DNA from 3 places in the Streptomyces sp. NPDC051684 genome. Region 3 is predicted to be linked to each of the others. Evidence: riboswitches for the same ligand, from Rfam matches in the RefSeq annotation. Region 3 holds a riboswitch; each other region holds the start of a gene.

The links. Region 3 has a riboswitch for cobalamin ahead of metE (5-methyltetrahydropteroyltriglutamate--homocysteine S-methyltransferase). Riboswitches for the same ligand answer to the same signal wherever they lie in the genome.
Region 1: linked by a shared signal. The riboswitch ahead of metE (5-methyltetrahydropteroyltriglutamate--homocysteine S-methyltransferase) and the one ahead of metE (5-methyltetrahydropteroyltriglutamate--homocysteine S-methyltransferase) in region 3 are both predicted to bind cobalamin.
Region 2: linked by a shared signal. The riboswitch ahead of ACIA8D_RS34095 (energy-coupling factor ABC transporter permease) and the one ahead of metE (5-methyltetrahydropteroyltriglutamate--homocysteine S-methyltransferase) in region 3 are both predicted to bind cobalamin.

Annotation. Positions count from the first base shown of each region.
Region 1 is NZ_JBITCS010000038.1:31,969-40,848, reverse strand. Features, by position in the region: gene ACIA8D_RS34025 (class I SAM-dependent methyltransferase) at 1-727, shown strand, start outside; gene ACIA8D_RS34020 (short-chain fatty acyl-CoA regulator family protein) at 775-2,196, opposite strand; gene aceA (isocitrate lyase) at 2,592-3,872, shown strand; gene aceB (malate synthase A) at 3,979-5,577, shown strand; gene ACIA8D_RS34005 (3-hydroxybutyryl-CoA dehydrogenase) at 5,574-6,440, shown strand; cobalamin riboswitch at 6,630-6,854, shown strand; gene metE (5-methyltetrahydropteroyltriglutamate--homocysteine S-methyltransferase) at 7,019-8,880, shown strand, end outside.
Region 2 is NZ_JBITCS010000038.1:45,625-55,619, reverse strand. Features, by position in the region: gene cbiQ (cobalt ECF transporter T component CbiQ) at 1-216, opposite strand, end outside; gene ACIA8D_RS34100 (energy-coupling factor ABC transporter substrate-binding protein) at 223-597, opposite strand; gene ACIA8D_RS34095 (energy-coupling factor ABC transporter permease) at 594-1,295, opposite strand; cobalamin riboswitch at 1,324-1,511, opposite strand; gene ACIA8D_RS34090 (heavy-metal-associated domain-containing protein) at 1,735-1,950, shown strand; gene ACIA8D_RS34085 (hypothetical protein) at 2,015-2,320, opposite strand; gene ACIA8D_RS34080 (hypothetical protein) at 2,437-2,844, shown strand; gene ACIA8D_RS34075 (ABC transporter ATP-binding protein) at 2,863-3,657, opposite strand; gene ACIA8D_RS34070 (FecCD family ABC transporter permease) at 3,663-4,628, opposite strand; gene ACIA8D_RS34065 (ABC transporter substrate-binding protein) at 4,694-5,734, opposite strand; gene ACIA8D_RS34060 (copper chaperone PCu(A)C) at 6,080-6,634, opposite strand; gene ACIA8D_RS34055 (heavy metal translocating P-type ATPase) at 6,631-8,919, opposite strand; gene ACIA8D_RS34050 (hypothetical protein) at 8,919-9,188, opposite strand; gene ACIA8D_RS34045 (ABC transporter ATP-binding protein) at 9,376-9,995, opposite strand, start outside.
Region 3 is NZ_JBITCS010000025.1:11,962-21,956, forward strand. Features, by position in the region: gene ACIA8D_RS27535 (CbtA family protein) at 1-562, shown strand, start outside; gene ACIA8D_RS27540 (hypothetical protein) at 799-987, shown strand; gene ACIA8D_RS27545 (histidine phosphatase family protein) at 981-1,583, opposite strand; gene metE (5-methyltetrahydropteroyltriglutamate--homocysteine S-methyltransferase) at 2,094-4,412, opposite strand; cobalamin riboswitch at 4,575-4,800, opposite strand; gene ACIA8D_RS27555 (3-hydroxybutyryl-CoA dehydrogenase) at 4,974-5,864, opposite strand; gene aceB (malate synthase A) at 5,861-7,459, opposite strand; gene ACIA8D_RS27565 (NUDIX domain-containing protein) at 7,528-7,941, shown strand; gene aceA (isocitrate lyase) at 7,996-9,279, opposite strand; gene ACIA8D_RS27575 (short-chain fatty acyl-CoA regulator family protein) at 9,677-9,995, shown strand, end outside.

The sequences.
Region 1 (8,880 bases), on a different contig from region 3:
GCAGGAGTGGTACATGCCCGACCGGGAGGAGCGGTTCCGGGTCATGATCGACACGGTCGAGGCCGTGGCAGGCACCGCTCCGCGCGTCCTCGATCTGGCCTGCGGCACCGGCAGTATCACCGACCGCCTGCTGCGCCGGCTCCCCGAAGCGACCGTCACCTGCGTCGACATCGATCCGCTCCTGCTGGCCATCGCCCGCGGCCATTTCGCCGGCGACGACCGCGTCACCTTCACCGAGGCCGACCTGACCGACGCCGCCTGGACCGAACGCCTCCCCCACACGTCGTACGACGCCGTGGTCACCGCCACCGCCCTGCACTGGCTCGACACCGAACCCCTCGACCGGCTCTACGGCGATCTGGCCCGCCTGCTGCGCGACGGTGGAATCTTCCTCAACGCCGACCACATGAAGGACGAGTCCGCGCCCCGCCTCAACGCCGCCCTGGCCGCCCTCCACACCGACCGCCAGACCCACCAGCGGCAGTCGGGTTCTCTCGACTGGGCCGACTGGTGGGGCGAGGCAGCGCGCGACCCGCACCTCGCCGACGCGGCCGTCGAGCGCTTCGCCCTGCTGGGCGATCCGCGACAGGCCCGCACGGACCCATCACACCGGGATCGCCCGACCGCCACCCAATGGCACATCGACACACTGCTGCGCCACGGGTTCGGCGAAGCGCGCCAAGTGTGGTGCTCGGCGAGCGATGCGCTGATTGCCGCGCTGCGCTGAATTCCAGCAGCTGTGTACGCCCCCGCAGAGCACCCCTGCTGGACTCGTCACCTCGCAGTCGCGCCCGTCGAGCCGCCAGGCGCCACCGGATACGGCACGAAGGTGCTGGAGTTCTGGTCGATCCTCAGGGTCCGGCCGAGCGGTGGTGCCGCCCGCTGCGGGCACTCCAGCCGCTCGCAGACCCGGCAGCCCATGCCAATGGGAGTGGCGGCGGCTGTGCGGCCGAGGTCAAGGCCGTCGGAGTAGACGAGCCGGTGGGCGTGGCGGAGCTCGCAACCGAGGCCGATCGCGAAAGCCTTGCCCGGCTCGCCCCAACCGCCGCGGTGCCGAGTGACGGCCCGGGCGGTCCACAAATACCTCTGCCCGTCTGGCATTTCGGCAACCTGGACGTGGATGCGGCCGGGGGCGGCGAAGGACTCGTAGACGTTCCACAGGGGGCAGGTGCCCCCTGCGCGCGAGAAGTGGAAACCCGTCGCCGACTGCCGCTTCGACACGTTGCCTGCTCGGTCCACGCGGACGAAGGAGAACGGCACGCCGCGCAGACGGGGCCGTTGGAGGGTACTGAGGCGATGGCAGACGGTCTCGTAGCCCAGGCCGTAGTGGTCGGTGAGGCGTTCGATGTCGTAGCGCACGGCCTCTGCCGCGGTGTGGAAGTCGCGGTACGGGAGGATCAGCGCGGCGGCGAAGTAGTTGGCGATGCCGATGCGCGCCAGGGCCTGGGCCGGTGAACCGGGCGCGAAGTCCTCGGCGGCCTGCCGGTCGAGGTCGTCCGCGTGTTCCAGCAGGGCGAGTTGGGTGGCCATGCGGAAGGCGCGTTGGCCCGGACGCAGCCTTGTCGACAGGTGCAGGGTGCGCGACGGCGCGTCGTAGTGATGCAGGCTTTCAGTGGTCTCTGTGCCGAGACGGACGCCGTGCCGATCAGCGAGGCGTGCCGTCAGCGCGCTGAGTACCTCGCCGGGCCGGATACCGATGGTTGCGGCCAGGTCCTCCGCCGCGAGGTCGGTGTCGTGAAGGTAGTTCTGGCGGCGATAGAAGTAGTCGCGGATCTCCTCGTGCGGCGAGCGCGGCGCGTCGAGACCGGTGTCGCGCTCACCGCTGCCGCCGACCAGTTCGGCCAGCCGTTGATTGCGGCGGCCGAGGTCCAGCAGGACCTGTGCGACCGCGGGCATCCGGGAGGCGAGGTCGCTCAGGTCGGTCGCGGAGACGCGGGCCCCGTCGATCTCGCCGGCCAGCGCCTCACGCAAGTCCGCGACCAGACGACTGGTGTCCCGCTCGGAGAAGAAGCCCGGGTCGACGCCGAACACCTCGGTGAGCCGCAGCAGGACCGGGACCGTCAGAGGGCGGGAGTCGTGCTCCATCTGGTTCAGGTAACTGGGTGAGATGCCCAGAGTCCGGGCCAGCTCGGCTTGGCTCATGCCGCGCTCCTCGCGCAGCCTGCGCAGCCGGGCGCCCGCGTACGTCTTCCCCATGGTCCGCGTTCTCCTCCCCCGTTAGGGACGGCTCAGCGTACGCGAACACCCCTCGTGTGAACCCTTCGCAACCTTGGCAATCACGGTCTGGAAGATTCGCAGAAGTTGGCATTGATCCACCCTTGTTGGCACTGAGTGCCAGTGCCAGAGTTCCAGTGCGGCCCACCGGATCCCGGCGGGTGCAACCCGGAACCGGGGCACGATTCACGCCCTGACGTCGGAGATCCCGGCATCGGTTGTGCTCACGTCGGCAGTACTGCTCAGCTCATCACCGCGAGGGGACGGTGGGCCGCACACCCTCGCAGGACACACAGTGCCATCAGATGCGCGGCGTCTTCTGTGGGGGTGACTGGATTCGCAGCCGAACAGCCGAACGACCGAGGAGACGGACCGTCATGGCAGACACCCGTACGCAGGCAGCCGACGAGCTCATCCGCCGCTGGGCCACCGACCCGCGCTGGAAGGGCATCGACCGCACCTACAGCGCCCAGGACGTGGTCCGTCTGTCGGGCAGCGTCCGCGAGGAGCACACCCTGGCCCGGCGCGGCGCCGAGCGGCTGTGGCGCCAACTGCACGAGAACGACTACATCCACGCCCTCGGCGCCCTCACCGGCGGGCAGGCCGTGCAGCAGGTCAAGGCAGGGCTGCAGGCGATCTACCTGTCCGGCTGGCAGGTCGCCGCCGACGCCAACCTCGCCGGTCACACCTACCCCGACCAGAGCCTCTACCCCGCCAACTCCGTTCCCCAGGTGGTGCGCCGGATCAACAACGCGCTGCTGCGCGCCGACCAGATCGCCACCAGCGAAGGCGACGACTCCGTCGACTGGCTCGCCCCGATCGTCGCCGACGCCGAGGCCGGGTTCGGTGGCCCGCTCAACGCCTTCGAGCTGACCAAGGCGATGATCGCCGCGGGCGCCGCCGGCATCCACTACGAGGACCAGCTCGCCTCCGAGAAGAAGTGCGGCCACCTCGGCGGCAAGGTCCTCGTCCCGACCTCGCAGCACATCCGCACCCTCAACGCGGCCCGCCTCGCCGCCGACATCGCCGACACCCCGACCGTCATCGTGGCGCGTACGGACGCCCTGGCGGCGAACCTGCTGACCAGCGACGTGGACGAGCACGACGCCGAGTTCGTCACCGGCGAGCGCACCGCCGAGGGCTTCTACCGCGTGCGCAACGGCATGGCCCCCGTCATCGCCCGCGGCCTGGCCTACGCCCCGTACGCCGACCTGATCTGGGTCGAGACCGGCACCCCCGACCTGGCCCAGGCCCGCGAGTTCGCCGAGGCCATCCACGCCCAGTACCCGGACCAGATGCTGGCCTACAACTGCTCGCCGTCCTTCAACTGGAAGGCGGCCCTGGACGACGACCAGATCGCCAAGTTCCAGCGGGAGCTGGGCGCGATGGGCTACCGCTTCCAGTTCATCACCCTCGCCGGGTTCCACTCCCTCAACCACGGCATGTTCGACCTGGCCCGCGGGTACGCCGAGCACGGCATGACCGCCTACGTCGATCTCCAGGAGAAGGAGTTCGCCGCCCAGGAGCACGGGTTCACCGCGGTCAAGCACCAGCGCGAGGTCGGCACCGGCTACTTCGACCTCGTGTCCACCGCCGTCAACCCGGCGTCCTCCACCACCGCGCTGTCCGGCTCCACCGAGGAGGAGCAGTTCCACTAGGACCTGCTCGCGCCTCGCGCGGCCCGCTCTCCCTGATCCGGACGGGGCCCGGACGACCGTCTCCGTCCGGGCCCCGCTCCCCTCCGCCCTCAGTCAGGAGAACCCGATGTCATCCCAGATCCTCACACGCCGTCCCCGTGTCCTCGCCGCACCGGGCGATCGCCATGACGAGATCCTCACGCCGGCCGCCCTGGACTTCGTCGCCCAGCTCGCCGTCGCCTTCGATGAGCGACGCGCGTGGATCCTCAAGGAACGCAGGCGGCAGGCGATCAGGCTCGCCTCGGGTTCGCCGCTCGACTTCCCGATGGTCACGCGACGGATCAGAGAGGACGCGAGCTGGTCCGTGGCGTCCCCCGCACCCGGCCTCCTGGACCGACGGGTGGAGATCACCGGCCCGCCGGAGCGACGGATGACGGTCAACGCTCTCAACTCCGGCGCTCAGGTGTGGCTCGCCGACTTCGAGGACGCCACCGCCCCGACCTGGTCGAACGTGATCGAAGGGCAGCTGAACCTGCTCGATGCCATCGAGCGGCGCATCGACTTCACCAGCCCTGAGGGCAAGGAGTACCGGCTCGCCACCGACCGGCCGCTCGCCACGATCGTGGTCCGCCCGCGCGGCTGGCACCTCGACGAGGAGCACCTGCACGTCGACGGCCGCCCGGTGCCCGCCGCCCTGGTCGATTTCGGCCTGTACTTCTTCCACTGCGCCCAGCGGCAGATCGACGCGGGACAGGGCCCGTACTTCTACCTCCCGAAGCTGGAGAACAGCTACGAGGCCCGCCTGTGGAACGACATCTTCGTCCTGGCCCAGGATCTGCTTGGCATTCCGCGCGGCACGGTCCGCGCCACCGTTCTCATCGAGACCATCACGGCGGCCTTCGAGATGGAGGAGATCCTCTACGAACTCCGCGAGCACAGCGCGGGGCTGAACGCCGGCCGGTGGGACTACCTCTTCAGCCTCATCAAAACCTTCGGCCACCGCACCGACTTCCTGCTGCCCGACCGCGGTCAGGTGACCATGACCGCCCCCTTCATGCGGGCCTACACCGAACTCCTCGTGCACACCTGCCACAAGCGCGGCGCGCACGCCATCGGCGGGATGGCGGCCCAGATCCCCGGCAAGGACCCCGATGCGCACGCGGCGGCACTGGCCAAGGTGCGGCTGGACAAGGAGCGCGAGGCGGAGGACGGCTTCGACGGATCCTGGGTGGCTCACCCGGGCCTCGTCCCGCTATGCCGTGAAGTCTTCGACGGCGTCCTGGGTGAGCACCCGCACCAGCTCGACCGCACCCGCGACGACGTCGACGTGCAGCCTGCCGATCTGCTGGCCGTCCGTCGGATCGGCGCCGATCCGACAGATGAGGGCGTGCGCACCAACGTCTCGGTCACGGTGCGCTACTTCGCCGCGTGGATCGGCGGCCAGGGCGCCGTCGCGTTGGACGGACTGATGGAGGACGCGGCCACCGCGGAGATCGCCCGGGTCCAGATCTGGCAGTGGCTCCGCCACGCCCGCATCGACCGGGAGACCGTCGTGCGCATCCTCGGCGAAGAACTGGACGCCCTCGCCGCGCAGCGCCCCTACGCGCCTCTCGACGAGATCCAGGACCTGTTCCACCGCATGTGCCTGGCCGCCGAACTCCCCCAGTTCTTCACGCCGGACGCCTACAGCCGCCACCTCGTCCGGACGCTGGAGCGCGACGCGTGACCGGGGCCATCCGCCGCGTCGGTGTCGTGGGAGCCGGGCAGATGGGCGCTGGCATCGCGCAGGTCTGCGCCCGGGCCGGACTCGACACCCTCGTGTGCGAGGCGGACGCTCTCGCGGCACGCGATGCCCGCGACCGGGTCACCACCTCCCTGAAACGGGCGGTACGCCGGGACAAGCTGACGGCCGAGCAAGCCCGGCAGGCGCAGGACCGACTGACGTACACCGGGGAGCTCGACGATCTCGCCGATCGGCAACTGGTGATCGAGGCCGTCGTCGAGAACCCCGATGCGAAGACCGAGGTGTTCGCCGCGCTCGACAAGATCGTGGAGGACCCGTCGGCGATTCTGGCCACCAACACCTCTTCGATCCCGATCATGCGTCTGGGGATGGCGACCGGGCGCGCCGATCACGTCATAGGGCTGCACTTCTTCAATCCCGTCCCGGTCCTCCCGTTGGTGGAGGTCGTTCCGTCGCTGCACACGTCCGCCGAGACGACGCACCGCGCGGAAGACTTCGCGCGGACCGTGCTCGGAAAGACCGTCGTCCGCTCCCGCGACCGTGCCGGCTTCGTCGTCAACGCGCTGTTGATCCCGTACCTCCTGTCGGCGATCCGCATGACCGAGTCCGGCTTCGCCACCGCGACCGACATCGACAACGGGATGCGTCTGGGCTGCGCCCACCCCATGGGTCCGCTGGCGCTCGCCGATCTGATCGGCCTCGACACCGTCGCGGCCATCGCCGAGTCGCTCTACGACGAGTTCAGAGAACCTCTGTACGCACCTCCACCGCTCCTCCAACGCATGGTGGAAGCATGCCTGTTGGGGCGTAAGACCGGTCGCGGCTTCCACACGTACGACCACTGAGACACCACCCAGGACCACCGGGGCTGAGGGGCCCGGGTGCCGCGGCCGGATGAGGGCCGGCCGCGGTTGCAGAGCGGGGGCGGGACACGGCGAAGGACAGTGTCCCGCCCCCGCTGCCGCATGTCTGGACGTGTCTCATCTCACCATCCGGATCCTGGACGCTCTGGTGATCGTCGACCATGGGCCCATAGGGTGGCCCACGCAGCTGGTTCTCCCTGTCAGCCAGGCGGGGAGTCGCAAGAGGGAACCCGGTGGGAATCCGGGACTGCCCCGCAGCGGTGAGTGGGAACGACCGCCGTCATACGCACTGGATCTCGCGAAAGAGATCTGGGAAGCGACGGCCAGTAGGTGTCCGTCCGGTCCGGATGGACGTGCTCACGAGTCCGAAGACCTGCCACCTGCCCGTGTGCGTACGACGCGTGCACGGACATCCCGGTGACCTCGTGGGCGGGTCGGCGTACATATGCAGCGGACGACCGCGCCTTTGCCGCGCGAGGTCGAACCGCCGTTTGTGTCACTCCTTCGTTCCGTACAGGTCCTCGGGACCCCCAGGGATACGTCTCTCGAAGGAGATCTCCGTGACCACCAAGACCGCAGCCGCGGCAGCACGGGCCACCGTGTACGGCTACCCCCGCCAGGGCCAGAACCGCGAGCTCAAGAAGGCCATCGAGGGGTACTGGAAGGGCCGCGTCACCGCCGACGCCCTCCGGACCACCGCCGCCGATCTGCGCCGCGCCAACTGGCAGGAACTCGCTGACGCGGGCATCGCCGAAGTCCCGGCCGGCGACTTCTCGTACTACGACCACGTCCTCGACACCACCGTGATGGTGGGCGCCATCCCCGAGCGCCACCGCGCCGCGGTGGACGCCGACGCCCTGGACGGCTATTTCGCCATGGCCCGCGGCACCCAGGACGTCGCGCCGCTGGAGATGACCAAGTGGTTCGACACGAACTACCACTACCTGGTCCCTGAACTGGGCCCGGACACGGTCTTCACCGCCGACTCCACCAAGCAGGTCACGGAACTCAAGGAAGCCCTCGCTCTGGGGCTGACCGCCCGGCCGGTCCTGGTCGGCCCGGTCACGTATCTCCTGCTCTCCAAGCCCGCGCCCGGCGTCGCGGCCGACTTCGATCCGCTGACGCTGCTCGACCGGCTGCTGCCCGTGTACGCAGAGGTCCTCGGCGATCTGCGTGCGGCCGGAGCCGAGTGGGTGCAGCTCGACGAGCCCGCCCTGGTCCAGGACCGCACCCCGGCCGAGCTGAACGCCGCCGCCCGCGCCTACCGCGACCTCGGCGCCCTCACGGACCGCCCCAAGCTCCTCGTCGCCTCCTACTTCGACCGGCTCGGCGACGCCCTGCCCGTGCTCGCCAAGGCGCCCGTCGAAGGCCTCGCCCTCGACTTCACCGACGCAGCCGCCGCCAACCTCGACGCGCTCGCCGCCGTGGGCGGACTGCCCGGCAAGCGCCTCGTCGCCGGCGTCGTCAACGGCCGCAACATCTGGGTCAACGACCTGGAGAAGTCCCTCGCCACGCTCGGCACCCTGCTCGGCCTCGCCGACCGGGTCGACGTCGCCGCCTCCTGCTCGCTGCTGCACGTCCCGCTCGACGCGTCCCTGGAGCGCGACATCGACCCGCAGATCCTGCGCTGGCTCGCTTTCGCCCGCCAGAAGACGGCCGAGATCGCCACGCTCGCCAGGGGCCTCGCCCAGGGCACGGACGCGATCACCGCCGAACTCGCCGTCAACCGCGCCGCCCTGTCCTCCCGCGCCACCTCGCCGATCACCCGCGACCCCGCGGTGCGGGACCGCGCCGCCGCCGTCACCGGGTCCGACACGCGTCGCGCCCAGGCGTATCCGGAAAGGGCTGTCGCCCAGCGTGCCCACCTCGGGCTGCCGCTGCTGCCGACCACCACCATCGGCTCGTTCCCGCAGACGACCGAACTGCGCACCGCACGAGCCGACTTGCGGACCGGGCGGATCGACACCGCGGGTTACGAGGAGCGCATCAGGAACGAGATCCGGGACGTCATCTCCTTCCAGGAGAAGACCGGGATCGATGTCCTGGTGCACGGTGAGCCCGAACGCAACGACATGGTCCAGTACTTCGCCGAGCAGCTCACCGGCTACCTGGCGACGCAGCACGGCTGGGTGCAGTCGTACGGCACGCGCTATGTCCGGCCGCCGGTCCTGGCAGGCGACATCTCCCGCCCCGACCCCATGACGGTGCGCTGGACCACGTACGCCCAGTCGCTGTCCGACCGCCCCGTCAAGGGCATGCTGACCGGGCCCGTGACCATGCTCGCCTGGTCCTTTGTCCGCGACGACCAGCCGCTCGGCGACACCGCACGCCAGGTCGCACTCGCCCTGCGTGACGAGGTCAACGACCTTGAGACGAATGGGACTTCCGTCATCCAGGTCGACGAGCCCGCCCTGCGCGAGAC
Region 2 (9,995 bases), on a different contig from region 3:
GGCCAGCGGCACGCGCCAGGCCCGCCACACCTTGCGGGCGCCCACCCCCGCGGGCCCCAGCAGCAGCGCCAGTGCGGTGACCAGCACGAGGGCGGAGCCCGGCCACGGTGGCAGGGTGAGGGCGAGGGCGGTGAGGCCCAGGCCGAGGACGGCTTTGTCGAGGGGATGGCGGCGGCGCCAGCTGCTGCTGTGCGCCGCCACGTCGATCGGCAGCACGCCGGGTCAGGTCCGGTCCCCGGCAGGCGCCTTGGCATCGGCCCCGTCGGCGCCGTCCGCGCTCATGGCGCTCTCCACGGCCCGTTGTTCGCCCTGCCTGCGCCCGCGGCGCAGACCGAAGTAGTACGCGAGCACGCCGGCACCGAGAGCCGCCTGGAGGGCGAAGAGCGCGGACTCGATCTCTCCCGACGGCGGCTCGTACAGCGGGGAGAACCACGGCTCGTAATCCGGCTTGATCTCGGTGATGGCCGTCTCCGCCTCGGCGTCGGCGCCGGCGAAGGGCTCCTCCTTGTGATCGCCAAGACCCAGCGCGAGAGGCAGGACGGCGAGGGCGGCCACGACGATCAGGAGCAGCAGGTTGATCTTCGTGTTCCGCTTCACCGGGCCACCGCCTCGGGAGCGGCGTCCCGGCGGCCGCCGGTGACGAGAACGCCCAGCCGAGTCAGTTCGCCCTTGCTGGACTGCACGAGCAGCCGCATGACGAGCACGGTCAGCAGTCCCTCGCTGACGGCCAGCGGGATCTGGGTGACGGCGAAGATGGAGCCGAACTTGCCGAGCGCGCCGAAGAAACCGCTGCTCGGGTCGGGGAAGGCGAGGGCGAGCTGCACGCTGGTGACGCAGTAGGTCGACAGGTCCGCCACGAACGCCCCGAAGAACACGGTGACCATCAGCGGGACGTCGTAGCGGCGCAGCAGGCGGTAGATCCCGTATCCGGCCCAGGGGCCGACGATCGCCATGGAGAACGCGTTGGCACCCAGCGTGGTAAGTCCGCCGTGGGCGAGCAGCAGGGCCTGGAACAGCAGCGTGATCGTGCCCAGCACCGTCATGATCGGCGGCCGGAACAGGATGGCCCCAAGGCCGGTGCCGGTGGGATGGGAGCAACTGCCGGTCACCGAAGGCAGCTTGAGCGCGGAGAGAACGAAGGTGAAGGCCCCGGACGCGCCCAGCAGCAGCGTGCTCTCCGGGTGTTCCTTCACCTCGCGGGTCAGGGAGCGGACCCCGTGGACGACGAACGGCGCGGCCGCGACGCCCCAGGCGGCGGCGTGCGCTGGGGGCAGGAACCCCTCGGCTATGTGCATGGCTCGGCAGACCTTTCCAGCACCTCGTGGACGGTTGAAGCGCCCCGGCCGGTCTCCTGGCTGACGGGTGACACCGCCCGGATCTCCGCCTTCCCAGGTCCAAGGACCCAGTGGCTGCCCCGCTGAGGGGCCGGAGCCGGACTTCCCGATCACAGTGGCGAGGGCCGCACCGGTTCCGCACCGGATTTCCCGAACACCAAGGCAAGAGGACAGTAATGCCCAGGTATTGCGCATGACAACAGCAGCCCATGGCCCGGACAAGCACTCCGTCCCCGGTCACGGCACCGGCAGCCCCCGTACGAGTGACTCATCCGACACGCGGGAACTCGGACGCGACGCGGTCCGACTCGTGGAGGACGACGGGATCCGGCTGAACACCGGACCCGCCGCGCACGTATCCACAGACGCACGCACGTCTCCCCATCCCAGGAGTTGCGCCATGAACCGATCCGACTACCGCGTCACCGGCATGACCTGCGGGCACTGCGCCGCCGGCGTCACCGAACAGGTGACCGCCGTACCCGGCGTCACCGGGGTCACCGTCGACCTGGAGAGCGACACGGTACGAGTGACGGGCACGGCCTTCGACGACGCACAGGTACGCGCCGCCATCGAGGAAGCCGGTTACGAGGCCGGCGCGGCGGCCGTCGTCTGAGCCCTGCCCGTTGGCCCGAACGGACCGGCGGCGAACTCCCGCGCAGGCCGACGGCGGACGGGGCTCACTCGTGCCAGTGCCTGCCCGGGGGCCACCGTCGGTGCGCGGGCCTTCCCTCTGCCACCCGGCCGACGAACGCGTGCAGGGCCAGGCTGGAGAGAACCCCGGCAACGGCGCCCGCCCAGGCGCCGGTCACCGCGCCGAACCGGAAGCCCAGCCAGCCGTAGGCCCCCGCAAGCAGCAGCGTGGTGGCCGCGGGCAGGCACCAAGCGAAGACGCGCTCGCGCCACAGGAAGCGGCGAGGACGTGCCTGCGCCGCCCGGTCCTCCCAGGGCCAGACAGCGGGAGCGGCGCGCCGGTCTGTCTTCATGGCGGCGAACCTTGGTCGGGAGATGGCTGGGAGCTACCTCAACACCATTGAGAAGAGGGGCTGTTCGGGTAGCCTCGGAAGCGTCGAAGCTACCTTTCCCACACCTTGGGGGAGCCATGCACAGGACTCAGGACCTCATCGAGAGCGTCGGCAGTCGGTTCTTGGTCGACAGTGAACTCCTCGCCCGCACGACGACCGCGCTGGCGGAGTGCGAGCGGGCGAGCAGCGCGTGCGCGGCCGGCATGCTCGCCGACAAGGACGCCGACGCGCTGCGTGAGGCGATCACCCAGAACCTCGACTGCGCGGACGTGACCGCCACGACGGCCAGGCTGCTGGTGCGCGGTGACGACACGCAACGGCCGTTGCTCACAGCTCAGCTCGGCGCCTGCCTCATCGCCTGCCGCGACGCTCATGAACTGTGCGGCCGGCATGCCAGCCACCGCGAGCACTGCCGTATCTGTTCGGAGACGGCCGGGACGGCCGCCGAGGCGTGCGAGGCTCTGCTCACCGCCCTCAAGCGCTGAACGGCACCTAGACAGCGACTAGTTCACCGCGTGAGCCTCCGCGCTCAGCGGGTCCGCCGCGTAGGTCAGCCGCACCACCGCGTCCTCGTCGCGCCGTGCTGAGGCGGCCACGCCGAAGACTTTCGCGAGTACGGCCGGGGTGAGCGTGTCGAGGACGGGCCCGGCGGCGACGACGCTGCCCCGGTCGAGCACGACGAGGTGGTCGCAGAAGCGGGCCGCGAGGTGGAGATCGTGCAGGACGGCGAGCGTCGTGGTGCCGGTGGAGCGGATCAGGTGCAGTAGTTCGAACCGGGCGCGGATGTCGAGGTGGTTGGTCAGCTCGTCCAGGACGAGCAGCCGGGGCTGCTGGGCCAGGGCCCGCGCGAGGAGGACGCGTTGACGCTCGCCACCGGACAGTGAGGCGTAGTCGCGGTGCGCCAGGTGCCGCACGCCGCACCGGTCCACGGCGTCCTCGACCGCCCGCCGGTCCTGGGGTCCGTCGCGCCCCAGCAGGCCGTGGTGGGGTGCGCGTCCCAGGGCGACGGTCTCGATCACCGTGAGCCCGCCCGTACTGCCGGTTCCGTCCTGGAGGACGGCGGCGGTTCGCAGGGCGGCGGCGCGGGGGCTGAGTCTCCAGATGTCGTCGTCACCGACCCGGACGGCGCCGTCGGCCGGCCTGAGGGAGCGGTAGACGGCGCGCAGCAGGGTGGATTTGCCGCTGCCGTTGGGTCCGACGAGCCCGACGACATCGCCGGGCCGGGCGTCGATGTCGACGCCGTTCAGGATCGAGTGGTGGTCGAGGGTGATGTGCAGCCGGTCGACAGTGAGGCGCATGCGTGTCAGTCCAGACCCTTGTTGCGGCGCAGCAGCCAGAGGAAGAAGGGGGCGCCCAACAGGGCGGTGAGGATGCCGAGCGGGAGTTCGCTCGGCCGGTTCAAAGTGCGCGAGAGCAGGTCGACCAGGACGAGGTAGACCGCTCCGAGCAGCGCGGACAACGGCAGCAGCCTGCGGTGGTCGGCGCCGGTGGTGAGCCGCACCAGGTGGCGGATCATCAGGCCGACGAAGCCGATGCCGCCCGCGACCGCGATCACCGAGCCGGTCAGCAGGGCGCTGAGCAGGAGCAGGACGGTACGGAGCCGGTTGACATCGGTGCCGAGGGAGGTGGCGGTCTCGTCCCCGGCGAGGAGCACATTGAGCTTGCGGCCGAAGAGGGTGAGCAGGGCGGTGCAGCCGATGACGACGGTGGTGACGGTGGGGATCTGGTGCCATTGGGCGCCGGCGACACTGCCCAGCATCCAGAACATCACGGTACGCAGTTCAGTGGGGCTGGCCTGAAGCTGGACGTAGCTGGTGGCCGACAGGAACACGTAGCCGACCGCCACTCCGGCCAGGATCAGCCGGGTCGGCGCCATCCGGCCGCGGCGGCGTCCCAGCCAGAACACCAGGGCACCCGCGACGACCGACCCGGCGAACGCGGCGGCCGACACCCCCACTCCGAACAGAGCCGCTCCCCCGCCCAGAGTGATGACGAGGACCGCGCCGAGCGTCGCACCGTAGGAGAAGCCGAGCACGAGCGGATCGGCGAGCGGATTGGCGACCACCGTCTGCAGTACCGCGCCGGACAGCGCGAGCCCCGCGCCCGCGACGGCGGCGAGCACCACGCGCGGGGTGCGGAACGTCCACACGATCTGGTCCAGCGCGCCGTCGCCGGACGGGTGACCCAGGCCGGTGGTGTGGTGCAGGACGATCCGCCACACCTCGCCCAGCGGCACGTTGACCGCGCCGATACTGACGGCGACCAGCATCACGGCGACCAGCACGCACGGCAGGACGACGAGCGCGAGCGTCGCGCGTCGTCGGCTCGGTGGGGTCAGAACGCTTCGGGGTGCAGCTTCTTCGCGATCTTCTCCACGGCCCGGTCGTTGTCGGGGCTCAGGTAGATCGAGTCGGACACCGTCACGTACGTGTTGGTCTTCGCGGCCGGCCACTGGGGGAACTCCTTGAACAGTTTCTCGGCGTAGGCGGCGGGGTTCGGGTCCTGGTAGGCGATGACGACGAGCGCGTCGACGTCGGTGGCCGCCACCTTCTCCTTGCTGAGGTCGGCGAACGACGTCTTCGACGCGTTCTCGAAGACGTTCTCGGCACCCGCCTTGTCGAGAATGTCGTTGTAGATTCCCTTGGCCACGACAGCGCTGAAATCATTGCCGCCCATCGTCATGTTGGTGAACAGCATCATGACTTTCGGCTTCTTCTTTCCCTTCACCTTCGCCGCGAGATCGGCGATCTGTTTGCGTGAGGCAGAAATGATCTTCTCCGCGCGGTCCGGCACGTTGAAGACGCGGCCCATGTCGCGCAGGAGCCGGTAGCTGTCCTCGATGGTGAGTTTCGAATTCTCGTCGTGGCAGCCCTGCGGGGAAATGTAGGTGCGGGCGCCGGCGTTCTTGAGTTCGTCGCGGGTCGCGAAACCGTTCTTCGCGTCGAATCCGTACGACGTAGTGGACAGGACGAGATCCGGGCGCAGCCCGATCATAGACTCGCGGGGAATGTCGAAGGCGTCGTTCAGCTTGACGTCCCCGGTCGGCAGCTTCTTGATCGCTGCGGCGCGGCCAGGCACCTCGGACATGCCGTAGGACTGCTGGTTCGCGACGATCCTGTCGCCGAGGCCGAGCGCCAGCAGCGTCGAGACCTCGGCGACGGAAGCGCCGTTCATCACGACGACCCTGCTCGGCGCCTTGTCGAAGACCTGTGTCGTACCGCAGTTCTCGATCTTCACGGGATAGCCGGAGCCCGCGGCGGCCGCTCCCGCACGAGCACCCGAGGTGTCGTCATCGGCCGATCCGCCGCACGCCGTGGCCGAGAGACTCAGGGCGACAACGGCCGCGACAGCGACTGCTGGTCTGGTGACGGGCATGCACGTTCCTCCGGATATCCGCGGGAGGGGGCCGATCCCCCGATCCAGTAGTCGGGCGGCTCACCACCGCGGTTCCCGCAATGCACGGAGAAAAGAAGAATTCCTGCCGGCTGCCTCCCGCACCGGGACGGGGTGTGGCGATCGTGGCAGCCGACAGGAGTGCGGAGCGCGCTCGGGAAGGCGAATTCCATCGCGCTCCGCGGACACGATGCTGGCATGGATCGGGCCCGTAAGAAAGACATGTTCCCGCACATCCACTCGTGAGAATTGTCCTTCTTCCAGGCGGGAACCGAGGGGCGTCATCCGCCGACTACCTTGAATTGCCGGGCGGCTCGATGTTCGCGATCAGAGCGACCCTGGTCGCACGACCTCCGCCCGCACGCGCACCGTGCCGCTGTGCGTGAAATGCAGATCGAAGGAGATACGGTCGCCCATGCTCCAGACGGGATCGGCGGGCACGGTGACGTCGCTGGACATCGGGCTCATGTCCAGCGTGCCGCGCGCGGGCACCTGGAGCCAATCGGCGGTGTCACGGTAGGCCGCGCCGTCCGCCGTCATCCGGTGGCGGCTCAGAGCGATCCCGTCGGGGACCGAGGGGGAGGTCACTTCCGTCAACTCGTCCGCGGAGTCTCCCTGGTTGGTGACGCGGAAGAAGGCCGCGGTGTCCGGAGTGCCGCCGGTCGGCAGGAAGACGCGGGCGCGGGTGACGGTGATGTCGGGCGGCGTGCCCGCGTTACCGAGGGAGGTCCACGCGGTCAGCCCGCCCAGAGCCACCACGCAGGCGACCACGGGGGCGGTCGCCGCGAGCAGCGACTCCTTCAGGCGCCTCGTCCGCCCGGAGGGCGACGGGGTCGGTGAGGAGCCGGAGGGCGACGGGAAGGCCGGTGCGGATATGGTCACCAGTCGCTCCTGGTCCGTTGTCCGGGCTTGTGCGGGCGGGCCGCGGTGGGGGTCGGCTGCCAGGTGCGCAGGCGCAGGCTGTTGACGACGACGAGGACCGAGCTGAGCGACATCGCCGCGGCGGCCAGCATCGGGTTCAGCAGGCCGACCATGGCCAGGGGCACGGTCACCACGTTGTAGCCGAACGCCCACACCAGATTGGCGCGGATCGTGCCGAGGGCAGCGCGCGACAGGCGTACGGCATCGGCCAGCGCCTCGATCTCGCCGCGCACCAGCGTCACGTCGGCGGCGCCGATCGCCACGTCCGTGCCCGCGCCCATCGCGATCCCCAGGTCGGCGCAGGCGAGGGCGGCCGCGTCGTTGACGCCGTCCCCGACGACCGCGACCCGGCTCCCTCCGGCCCGCAGAGCGGCGACCAATTGGGCCTTGTCCTCGGGCGAGCAGGCAGCGTGCACCTCGTCGATGGCCAGTTGCGAGGCGACCGCACGGGCCGGTGCCTCACGGTCCCCGGTGGCCAGCACCGGCCGCACCCCCAGCCGACGCAACCGGTCCACAGCCCGGTAACTGCCCGGCCGCAGCACGTCCCCGACCGCGAACAGCGCCACCACGGTGCCGTCCACCGACATCTGCACCGCGGTGTGCGCCGCCTCCTCGGCGACGCGCAACGCGTCCCCGAGCCCTTCCGGCAGTTCGTCGCCGACGGCGCACACCTCGACGAGCCGCCCCTCCACCCGGCCGCGCACACCGAAGCCGGGCGTCGCCACGAAGTCGGTCACCGGCGGCAGCACCTCGTCGGCGAGCGCGCGCACCGCGTGCACGGTGATCGCCCGGCCCAGCGGGTGCTCCGAGGCGTCCTCGACCGCCGCCGCCCACCGCAGCACCTCACCCTCCGCCGGGCCGCCGGAAACGACGGTGACCCGGGCCACGCTCATGTGACCCGACGTCAGCGTGCCGGTCTTGTCCAGCACGACGGCGTCGATGTGCCGCAAGCCCTCCAGCGCCTGCGGCCCGGTCACCAGCACGCCCAGCTGCGCGCCCCGCCCGGTCGCGGCCATCAGCGCCGTCGGCGTGGCCAGCCCCAGCGCACACGGACAGGCCACCACCAGGACCGCCACGCACGCGGTGACCGCGGCCTGGGCCTCGGCCCCGGCGCCGAGCCAGAAACCCAGCGTCGTCACCGCCAGCGCCAGAATCACCGGTACGAACACCCCGGCCACCGAATCCGCGAGCCTCTGCGCGCGGGCCTTGCCGGCCTGAGCCTCCGTCACCAGCCGCGTGATCCGCGCCAACTGGGTGTCCGCGCCGACCGCGCTCGCCCGCACGAGCAGCAGTCCGCCGGCGTTGACCGCGCCGCCGACCACCGCGTCCCCGGGCCCCGCCTCGACCGGCTCGCTCTCCCCCGTCACCAGCGCCTGGTCGACGGCCGAACGGCCCTCCACCACAACGCCGTCGGTGGCGACACGCTCACCGGGCCGCACGAGGAACGTGGCCCCAACAGCCAGCTCCTCCACCGGAATCAACCGCTCATGACGCCCCTCACGAACGGCGACGTCCTTCACACCGAGCCGGGCCAGGGACCTCAGTGCTGCCCCGGTTCCTCGCCGCGCCCGCCCCTCCAGGAACCGGCCCACGAGCACGAACAGCGGTACACCGACCGCCGCCTCCAGGTACAGATGCGCGGTTCCGTCCGCGGCGGACGGCACCAGCGTGAACGGCATCCGCATCCCAACCCGGCCCGCTCCGCCGAGGAACAGCGCGTACACCGACCACGAGAACGACGCCACCACGCCCAGCGAAACCAGCGTGTCCATGGTCGCCGCGCCGTGCCGCGCCCCGCGCAACGCCCGCTGGTGGAACGGCCAGGCGCCCCACACCGCGACCGGCGCCGCCAGCATGAAGCACAGCCACTGCCAGTTGCGGAACTGCGCCGCGGGAACCATCGACAGCACCAGCACCGGCACCGCCAACAGGGCGACGATCACCAGCCGCTGCCGCTCCGCGCGATCAGCCGGCGACTCCTCGTCGTCCCGCGTCGCCACAGCCTCCTTCTCCGACTTCGGCAGCCGGGCCGTGTACCCCGCCTGCTCCACCGCAGCGACCAGCTCGTCGGGGCCGACGTCGGCAGGGTGACTGACACGGGCGTTGCCCGTCGCGAGATTCACGCTCGCCGCGACCCCGTCGATCTTGGACAGCTTCTTCTCGACGCGCCGCACACAGGCAGCGCACGTCATCCCGCCGACCGAGATGTCGGTGACGGTCAGGGACGGCACAGGCACGGCTCCCATCAGCCACCACTCCCGTGATCCATCTCCATACCGCCCATGTCACCGGAGCCCGGCCCACTGTCGTGCCCGCCGCCTCCGCCACCGCTGCTCGACCCGTGCATCCCGGGGGCGACCGGACCGACCGCGTGCCCAACCGCGTAGGAGACACCGAACATCGCGACGAGCAGCAGGATGAACCCGAGCAGCGCGGGCGCCGGGGATCCCCGGCGATCCCGGCCGACGGTGGACGTCGACGTGGAGGCGCGCTCGCCTCCGGAGGCTTCACTCACTACTTCTCCCGATCGTGCCGACCACCGCTCCCCCCGCCTCGGCCCAGAGAGGGCGCACGGTGTCTTGTCCAGTAGTCGGACACGCCGCCAGTGGCGTTCCCGCCCGGTCATGTGAGCTGGATCACGGACTCCGATCGCAAGATCAGACCGGTATCAGCTCGGCCCGAGATCCGGTACCCGGCAGGCATCACGCCTTGCCCTTCCCGTCACCACCACTCCCGCCGTCTTCCGCGGCGAGCAGGACGTCACCGACGGAGCCGTACTTGACGCAGCGCCCTCCTTCGAACAGCGCGGCCTGCTGGGTCAGCATGCGTACCGCCGACACGTCGTGGCTGACGAACAGCAGAGCTGTCCTGGCCGGGGCGAGCAGCCCGGGCAGGGCGGCCAGCAGCCGTTCCCGGGAGACGGTGTCCAGTGCGGAGGTCACTTCGTCGCAGACCAGCAGAGCCGGGTGTGCCGTCAGGGCCCGCACCAGTGCGCAGCGCTGCAGCTGTCCCCCGGACAGTTGGCTCGGCCTGCGGACCAGAAGCGTCTCGTCGAGCCCCAGTGCCCTTGCCGACTGCACAGCCTCAGCGGTTGCCTCGTCGTCCCGGAGCCCTCGCAACAGACGAGCGGTGTCTGCGAGTTGGTCCAGGATCGGGCGGTTCCCCTCAAAGGAGTCGGCGCTGTGCTGATGTACGTACTGGACCATGCGGCGCTGTGCGGCGGAGCGTCGGTCGATTCGGGCGGGGAGCAGCTCTTCTTGGTGCCTGACCTCTCCCTGAGTGGGTGTGGTCAGGCCGGCCAGTACCCGAGCGAAGGTCGTTT
Region 3 (9,995 bases):
GGCCGGACTCGCCACCGGCGTCCTCGTCTACGGCGTCGCCTTCGGCGGCATCGCGGCACTCGCCTACTGCTTCGCGCTCGGTCGTGTGGGCCGCTTCGGCCCCCGCGCGACCGCGCTGCTGCTGTCGGGCTGTGCGCTGCTCGCCGTGTACGTCGTACCGTTCCTGAAGTACCCGGCCAACCCGCCCGCCGTCGGCAACTCCGACACCATCGGCAAACGGACCACCCTGTACTTCCTGATGATGGTGCTCAGCATCCTCCTCGCGGTCGCGGCCACCATCCTCGGCAAGCGACTCGCACCCCGCATGGGCAACTGGTGGGCCGCCGTGGTCGCCGTCCTCGCCTTCGCCGTGGTCGTCGGTCTGGCCTTCCAGTTCCTGCCCGTGATCAACGAGGTGCCCGAGCACTTCCCGGCTGCTGTGCTCTGGCGCTTCCGACTCTCCGCCCTCGCCATCCAGCTCACGCTGTGGACGGGATTCGGACTGATCTTCGGCGAGTTTGCCGAGCGGCTGCTCAATCCCAAGCCTGCCACGGCAGGCCAGGCGGTGCCGGCAGGGAACTGACCAGCCGGCCGAGCACGCGGATCGAGGCAGAAATGAGGGCCCACGGAACCATCCGGGGGCCCTCACTCGTTTACCCCGGCACCACTGGTCCGGCGACGAAGCGAGGAGCCGAGTGGGCAGACAGATGCAGCCCCGACACATCGTCCTCGGCGGCCGGGAGGCCGTCGCACTCACCGTGGAGGAGTACGAGCAACTCGTCGCGAGCCGAAGGCAGATTCGGCGGCCAGAGCGCCAAGGTGCGCGTCCTTGCCCAGCAGGCGAAACGGACGCAGCGCCTCCTTGAGGAGCTTGAGGAACTGGCGGGGGACTGCGCCGAGGGCTCCTGTGCCGTGTCACCATCAGGAGCGCGGAGCGGCATCGCGGCCGACTGCCCGCGTTGCGCCCTCGCGGCGCTGCTGAGCCGCTTCCGCGACGGCACCTACTGAGGAAGCGGGCCGACGGAAGCTCGGGGCTGGGCGAGGGGTCGGCCGCAGCGCACGTTCCAGCGCCCGTCGCGCCCGCTCAGTTCGGTGACTGTCAGCGGTGTCACGTCGCAGCGCCAGAACGCCGACAGCGGTGCGCCCAGGGCGTGTACGACGGCGGCGCGCGTCAACTCCGGCTCCACGACGGCGATCACGAGACCGCCGTCAGTGGCCATCGCGTCGAGCCAGCGCGACACCCGCGCGCACACGGCGGCCACCGATTCCCCGCCTCCGGCGGGGAAAGCGGGGTCCCCGAGCCACTGGGCGACATCCTGCGGTGCTGTCTCGCTCACCTCGGCCAAGGTCCGGCCGCGCCAGTTGCCCGTGTCCGGTGCGGCCAACTCGTCCGGCGCGACGGGCGAACCGAGGCCCAGCAGCTCGGCGGTCTCACGGCAGCGTCGGCTCCCGGACACAACGGCCAGGGCAGGCTTCGGCAGCGCACAGGCCGCGGCACCGGCGGCCTCGCGGCCCGCGGCGTCCAGCGGGGCCCCGTCGTCGAACCGGGCCTGCCGCAGCGAGGCGTTCATGGCGGGCGAGACGAACCAGACGCGTTGGGTCATGGTGGGGTCCTTCCGGCATACGGGAGGTGCGATGGGGCGGGCCTCCGGACAGGAGACCGGACTGGAAATCAGAATCCCTGCCCCTCGACCGGATACGGCACGTGCGTGCGCCGGTCCGCGTCGATCGACAGGCGTCCGCCGGCCGGCGGACGCGCCCGCTGGGCTCGAAGAGGCTCGCGCCCGCGAAGAATCCGTCCTCGTGTCCGTCGAGGCCTCAAGGACCGGATCGGTGCGCTCACGATCGGCCGCAGCGAGCCGTTCCAGGAAGTCGGCCACATCGCTGAGTGCTCTCCGCAGTGACTGCATACGCGCTCCCTGGGCCCCCAGCTGCCTGCGCAGGGCGAGGAGGGACTCGTACTGCTTGACCGGTACGGCGATCATGGGTTTTCCGTTGACGACTACGGTCGTCGGCTCTTGCTTCACGACTGTCCCCCTGCTTCGTGAAAGGCGCTCGGGTGCGGCGGTGGGGGCGCCGGCGCCCTGTGCGACCGGCGCCCCCACCGCAATGCGTCAGGCCGGGTCGAGGTCCGCTCGCACGGTTCGTGCGGCGGACACCAGGTTCTCCAGGGAGGCCCGGGTCTCGGTCCAGCCGCGGGTCTTCAGGCCGCAGTCCGGGTTGACCCACAGGCGCTCGGCGGGAATGGCCTCAAGTCCCTTGCGCAGCAGGGTGGATACCTCCTCGGCGTTCGGGATGCGGGGGGAGTGGATGTCGTAGACACCCGGCCCGGCCTCGCGCGGGTAGCCGTGCTCGGCCAGCTCGCGGGCGACCTGCATGTGTGAGCGGGCGGCCTCCAGGCTGATGACATCGGCGTCGAGGTCGTCGATGGCCTGGACGATGTCGCCGAACTCGGCATAGCACATGTGCGTGTGGATCTGGGTCTCCGGCCGCACCCCCGTCGTCGACAGCCGGAACGCCTCGGTCGCCCACTCCAGGTACGCGGCGTGGTCCGCGGCGCGCAGCGGCAGGGTCTCGCGCAGTGCCGGCTCGTCGACCTGGATGATCGAAGTGCCGTTCGCCTCAAGGTCGTTGACCTCGTCGCGCAGGGCCAGGGCGACCTGGCGTGCGGTGTCGCCGAGCGGCTGGTCGTCGCGGACGAAGGACCAGGCGAGCATGGTGACCGGGCCGGTGAGCATGCCCTTGACCGGGCGGTCCGACAGCGACTGGGCGTACGAGGTCCAGCGCACCGTCATCGGTTCGGGGCGGGAGATGTCCCCGGCCAGGACCGGCGGGCGGACGTAGCGGGTGCCGTAGGACTGCACCCATCCGTGCTGCGTGGCCAGGTAGCCGGTGAGCTGTTCGGCGAAGTACTGCACCATGTCGTTGCGCTCGGCCTCGCCGTGCACGAGGACGTCGATGCCGGTCTTCTCCTGGAAGGAGACGACGTCGCGGATCTCGTTCCTGATGCGCCCCTCGTAGCCGGCCGTGTCGATGCGGCCGGTGCGCAGGTCGGCCCGGGCGGTGCGCAACTCGGTGGTCTGCGGGAACGAGCCGATGGTCGTGGTCGGCAGCAGCGGCAGTCCCAGGTGGACGCGCTGGGCCGTCGCCCGCTCCGGGTACGCCTGGGCGCGACGGGTGTCGGACTCCGTGACGGCGGCGGCACGGGCGCGCACCGCCGGGTCGCGGGTGATCGGCGACGTGGCGCGGGAGGACAGCGCGGCCCGGTTGACCGCCAGGTCGGCGGTGATCGAGTCCGTGCCCTGGGCGAGGCCCTTGGCGAGGGCGACGATCTCGGCGGTCTTCTGGCGGGCGAAGGCCAGCCAGCGCAGGATCTGCGGGTCGACGTCCTTCTCCAGGGCGGCGTCCAGCGGCACGTGCAGCAGGGAGCAGGAGGCTGCGACGTCGACGCGGTCGGCGAGGCCGAGGAGGGTGCCGAGCGTGGCGAGGGACTTCTCCAGGTCGTTGACCCAGATGTTGCGCCCGTTGACGACACCGGCGACCAGCCGCTTGCCGGACAGACCGCCGACGGCGGCGAGCGCGCCGAGGTTGGCGGCCGCGGCGTCGGTGAAGTCGAGGGCGAGGCCGTCGACGGGCGCCTTGGCGAGCACCGGAAGGGCATCGCCGAGCCGGTCGAAGTAGGAGGCCACAAGGAGCTTCGGCCGGTCGGTCGCGGTACCGAGGTCGCGGTAGGCGCGCTCGGCGGCGTTGAGCTCGGCCGCGGTACGGTCCTGGACCAGGGCGGGCTCGTCGAGCTGCACCCACTCGGCACCGGCGGCACGCAGGTCCGCGAGGACCTCGGCGTACACGGGCAGCAGCCGGTCCAGCAGCGTCAGCGGGTCGAAGTCCGTGGCGACGCCCGGCGCCGGCTTCGACAGCAGGAGGTACGTGACCGGGCCCACCAGAACCGGTCGGGCGGTGAGGCCCTCGGCGAGGGCCTCCTTCAGCTCGGCGACCTGCTTGGTGGAGTCGGCGGTGAACACCGTGTCCGGACCCAACTCGGGCACCAGGTAGTGGTAGTTGGTGTCGAACCACTTGGTCATCTCCAGCGGCGCCACGTCCTGGGTGCCGCGGGCCATCGCGAAGTACCCGTCGAGGGCGTCGGCAGCGACGGCGGCCTGGTGGCGTTCCGGGATCGCACCGACCATGACGGTGGTGTCGAGGACGTGGTCGTAGTAGGAGAAGTCACCGGTGGGGACCTCGTCGATGCCGGCCGCCGCCATTTCCTGACGGTTGGTGCGGCGCAGTTCGGCGGCGGTGGTACGCAGGGCGTCGGCGGTGATGCGGCCCTTCCAGTACCCCTCGATCGCCTTCTTCAGCTCTCGGTTCTGGCCCTGGCGCGGGTAGCCGTACACGGTGGCCCGTGCTGCCGCGGCTGCGGTCTTGGTGGTCACGGAGTTCTCCTTCGAGAGACGTATCCCTGGGATCCCGAAGACCCGAGCGCGCGAAGGAGCGACAGAAACGGCGGTACGACCTCGCGCGGCAAAGGCGCGATCGTTCGCCGGATATGTACGCCGACCCGCCCTCGAGGTCACCGGAATGTCCGTGCGCGCGTCGTACGCGCACGGGCAGATGGCAGGTCTTCGGACTCGCGGGCGCGTCCTCCTGTCATGGAGGACATCTACTGGCCGTCGCTTCCCAGGCCCTGTCTGTCGGACCCAGTGCGTATGACGGCGGTCGTTCCCACTCACCGCTGCGGGGCAGTCCCGGATTCCCACCGGGTTCCCTCTTGCGACGCATCCCGCCTGGCGGACGGGGCGAACCAGCTGCAGCGCTCACCCTACGGGCCGGTGGCGGAGAGTGGCCAGATGGTCCGGATTCCGGACGGTGAGATGGGCCACCTGAGAGCTGGACGGCCGAAAGCCCGTGGGGCGTGGACCGGCGTCGTGCGCCGACCCACGCCCCACGGGCTCAACCGTCGCCGTCCCTCATTCCGGCGGCGGTACCCGGGCCCCTCAGCCCCGGTGGTTCTCGGTGGCCACCTGCTCGTAGACATGGAAGCCCCGCCCGGTCTTCCGCCCCAACAGGCCTGCCTCCACCATGCGTTGGAGCAGTGGCGGCGGTGCGTACAGCGGCTCCTTGAACTCCTCGTAGAGCGATTCGGCGATCGCGGCGACGGTGTCGAGCCCGATCAGGTCGGCGAGCCGCAGCGGTCCCATGGGATGTGCGCAGCCGAGCTCCATGCCGTGGTCGACGTCGGCCGGTGTCGCGAAGCCGGACTCCGTCATACGGATCGCCGACAGGAGGTACGGGACGAGCAGCGCGTTGACGACGAACCCGGCGCGGTCACGGGAGCGCACCACGGTCTTGCCGAGTGTCCCCGTGGCGAAGTGCTCCACCAGCGCGGCGGTCCCGGCCGAGGTGTGCAGCGATGTGACGACCTCGACCAGGGGCAGGGCCGGCACCGGATTGAAGAAGTGCAGTCCGACGACGCGGTCGGCGCGCCCGGTCGCCATGCCGAGGCGCATGACGGGGATCGAGGAGGTGTTGGTGGCGAGCACGGCGGCCGGATCCTCGACGATCTTGTCGAGAGCGGCGAACAGTTCCGTCTTGTCGTCGGTGTTCTCGACGATCGCCTCGATGACGAGTTGCCGGTCGGCAAGATCGTCCAGTTCCCCGGTGAACGTCGTCCGGCCGAGTGCGCCCTGCGCCTGCGCGGCTGTGCACTTGCCCCGGTCGACCGCCTTGCCGAGCGAGGCCGTGATGCGGTCGCGGGTGCGCTGTACGGCTGTGGCGTCGGCCTCGCACACGATCGTGTCGATGCCGGCCCGGGCGCAGACCTCGGCGATGCCCGCGCCCATCTGGCCGCCTCCGACGACTCCCATACGGTTCACGTCGATGGTCATGACTGCCGCTCCGTGGTCCGCACGAGGTGGCGCGTGTAGGCGTCGGGCGTGAAGAAGAGGGGGAGTTCGGTGGCGAGCGCGGTGCGCTCGAAGAGCGCACGGATCTCGTCGAGGGGAGCGAAGGGGAACTCGGCCACGAGAGCGGAGAGTTCCTCTTCGAGGAGAGCGAGGACCGTCTCCCGGTCGACCTGCCGGTGGCGCAGCCACTGCCAGACCTGGACGCGGGCGATCTCGGCGGTGGCGGCGTCCTCCATGAGACCGTCCAGTGCGACCGCGCCCTGTCCGCGCAGCCAGGCGGCGAAGTAGCGGACCGCGACCGAGACGTTGGTGCGCACACCCTGGGGTGTCGGTGGACCGCTCACCTTGCGGACCGCGAGCAGCTGCGAGGGTGTCACCTCCACGTCCTCGCGGGTCCGGCTCAGCTGGTGCGGCTCGTCACCGAGCACGCCGTCGAAGACCTCCCGGCACAGCGGGACCAGCGCCGGGTGCGCGACCCAGGATCCGTCGAAGCCGTCCTCGGCCTCGCGCTCCTTGTCCAGGCGGACCTTCGCCCACGCGGCCTCGTTGGCCTCGGGGTCCTTGCTCGGCACCTGTGCCGCCATCCCGCCGATGGCGTGGGCGCCGCGCTTGTGGCAGGTGCGGACGAGGAGTTCGGTGTACGCCCGCATGAAAGGCGCGGTCATGGTGACCCGGGCGCGGTCCGGCAGCAAGAAGTCGCTCCGGTGGCCGAAGGTCTTGATGACGCTGAAGAGGTAGTCCCAGCGTCCCGCGTTCAGCCCGGCGCTGTGCTCGCGCAGTTCGTACAGCATCTCCTCCATCTCGAACGCCGCTGTGATCGTCTCGATGAGGACCGTGGCCCGGACCGTGCCGTGCGGGATGCCGAGGAGGTCCTGGGCGAGGACGAAAATGTCGTTCCACAGCCGCGCCTCCTCGCGGTTCTCCAGCTTGGGCAGGTAGAAGTACGGGCCGTGTCCCGCGTCGATCTGCCGCTGCGCGCAGTGGAAGAAGTACAGGCCGAAGTCGACGAGCGCGGCCGGCACCGGGCGGCCGTCGACCTCCAGGTGCTCCTCGTCGAGGTGCCAGCCGCGGGGGCGGACCACGATCGTCGCCAGGGGCCGATCGGTGGCAAGCCGGTACACCTTGCCCGCCTCGGTGGTGAAGTCGATGCGCCGCTCGATCGCGTCCAGCAGGTTGAGCTGCCCGCCTATCACGTTGTCCCAGGTCGGTGCCGTGGCGTCCGCGAAGTCGGCGAGCCAGACCCTCGCTCCGGAGTTGAGCGCGTTGACGGTCATCCGGCGCTCGGGCGGTCCCGTGATCTCCACGCGCCGGTCGGCGAGACCGGGAGCCGGAGGCGCGACCCGCCAGTGCGCGTCCTCACGGATCCGCCGCGTCACCATCGAGAAGTCGAGCGGGTATCCCTCGGCGAGCCGCAGCGCCCGGCGCCGACGCTCCTTGAGCAGGCGTTCGCGGTCCGAGGCGAAGGTTCGGGCGAGCGTACCGATGAAGTCGAGCGCGGCGGGAGTGAGGATCTCGTCGTGGCGGTCGCCCGGAGCGGCGAGCACCTGAACGGGCCTGGCGATGAGCTGCGGGGACATCGGATCTCCTGAGGGAGGGAGGAGGCGAAGGTACGAGGACTGGGAGGAGCGGGTTGCACAATGCGGGGATGGATCACACAGTCATGAAGGTCGTCGCGGCGGCCGTCGTCGAGAACGGAAAACTGCTCGTCGTGAGCAAACGGGCGGCGCCGGACGTCTACTTCGTTCCGGGCGGCAAGCCCGAGCCGGGCGAAGAACCGGAAGAGACGCTGGTGCGGGAGTTGCGCGAGGAACTGGGCGTCGAGCCGGGTCGGCTCGAACCGCTCACGGTGGTGGAGGAGAGGGCGGCTTTGGAGGGCGTACCGATGCGGTTGACGGTCTTCACCACGACGCTCATCGGCGATCCGGTCCCCGCGGCCGAACTGTCCGCCCTGCGCTGGACCGACGGGCGGGAAGCGGGACTCAGGCTCGCCCCCGCCGTCGAACACCATCTGCTGCCGCTGCTGCGCGACCTGGGCAGGATGGAGCGGCTCGCCGGGTGAGGGCGCTCACCGGGTGACCGAGGAGACCCGGTGAGGCGCACCGCCCGCCACGTCCTAGTGGAACTGCTCGGCCTCGGTGGACCCGGTCAGAGCGGTGGTGGAGGAGGCGGGGTTGATCGCCGTCGAGACCTGGTCGAAGTAGCCGGTGCCGACCTCGCGCTGGTGCTTCACGGCGGTGAATCCGTGTTCCTGCGCGGCGAACTCCCGCTCCTGCAGGTCGACATAGGCGGTCATGCCGTGTTCGGCGTAGCCGCGCGCGAGGTCGAACATGCCGTGGTTGAGGGAGTGGAAGCCGGCGAGAGTGATGAACTGGAAGCGGTAGCCCATCGCGGCCAGCTCCCGCTGGAACTTGGCGATCTGGTCGTCGTCCAGGGCGGCTTTCCAGTTGAAGGAGGGCGAGCAGTTGTACGCGAGCATCTGGTCCGGGTGCTCGGCGTGGATGGCCTCGGCGAACTCGCGGGCCTGCGCCAGGTCCGGGGTGCCGGTCTCCACCCAGATGAGGTCGGAGTACGGGGCGTAGGCGAGGCCGCGGGCGATGACGGGGGCCATGCCGTTGCGGACGCGGTAGAAGCCCTCGGCCGTGCGCTCGCCGGTGACGAACCCGGCGTCGCGCTCGTCGACGTCGCTGGTCAGCAGGTTCGCCGCGAGCGCGTCCGTGCGGGCGACGATCAGTGTCGGCACGTCGGCGATGTCGGCGGCCAGTCGGGCCGCGTTGAGGGTGCGGATGTGCTGGGAGGTCGGCACGAGCACCTTGCCGCCGAGGTGGCCGCACTTCTTCTCGGAGGCGAGCTGGTCCTCGTAGTGGATGCCGGCGGCGCCCGCCGCGATCATCGCCTTGGTGAGTTCGAAGGCGTTGAGCGGGCCGCCGAACCCGGCCTCCGCGTCGGCGACGATCGGGGCCAGCCAGTCGATCGAGTCGTCGCCCTCGCTGGTGGCGATCTGGTCGGCGCGCAGCAGCGCGTTGTTGATCCGGCGGACCACCTGGGGAACGGAGTTGGCCGGGTACAGGGACTGGTCGGGGTAGGTGTGGCCGGCGAGGTTGGCGTCGGCGGCGACCTGCCAGCCGGACAGGTAGATGGCCTGCAGGCCGGCCTTCACCTGCTGCACGGCCTGACCGCCGGTGAGCGCGCCGAGGGAGTGGATGTAGTCCTGCTCGTGCAGTTGGCGCCACAGGCGCTCGGCGCCGCGCCGGGCCAGGGTCGCCTCTTCGCGGACGCTCCCGGAGAGGCGGATCACGTCCTGGGCGCTGTAGGTGCGGTCGATGCCCTTCCAGCGCGGGTCGGTGGCCCAGCGGCGGGTGAGTTCCTCGGCTGCCTGTGTGCGTGTGTCGGTTGCCATGACGGTCACCGTCTCCTCGGTCGTTCGTCTGCGAAGTCAGTCATCACCACGGCACTCGCCGCTTGTGCGGCGGCACTGTGTGTCGTGTGATGGGGTGCGGCCCGCCGGTCCCTTGTGCTGCAGAGCGGAGCAATCCTTGCGCAGACCTGTCGGCATGGGATGCGACCGGTGCCGGGATCTCCGACGTCAGGGCATTGGTCGTGCCCCGGTTTCCGGTTCGCACCCGCCGTGGTCCGGTGGGCCGCACTCAGACTCTGGCACTGGCACTGAGTGCCATCAAGCATGGCTGGATGCCAACTTCTGCGAATCTTCCGGTGCTGATTTGCCAAGCTTGCGAAGGGTTCATTCGCGTCGCGGTCACGTACGCTGAGCCGTCCCGGAGGGGAGGGCCATCACCATGGGAAAGACGTATGCGGGTGCGCGGCTGCGGCGGCTGCGCGACGAGCGGGGCTTCAGCCAGGCCGAACTGGCCCGCACGCTCGGGATCTCACCCAGCTACCTGAACCAGATGGAGCACGACGCGCGGCCGCTCACGGTGCAGGTGCTGCTGCGCCTGACCGAGGTGTTCGGTGTCGACCCGGGCTTCTTCTCCGAGCGCGACACCGGCCGCCTGGTGGCGGACCTCAGGGAGGCGCTGGCCGCCGAGATCGACGCGGCACGGGTCGGCGCGACCGACCTCACCGAGCTCGCCTCGCGGATGCCGGAGGTCGCGCAGG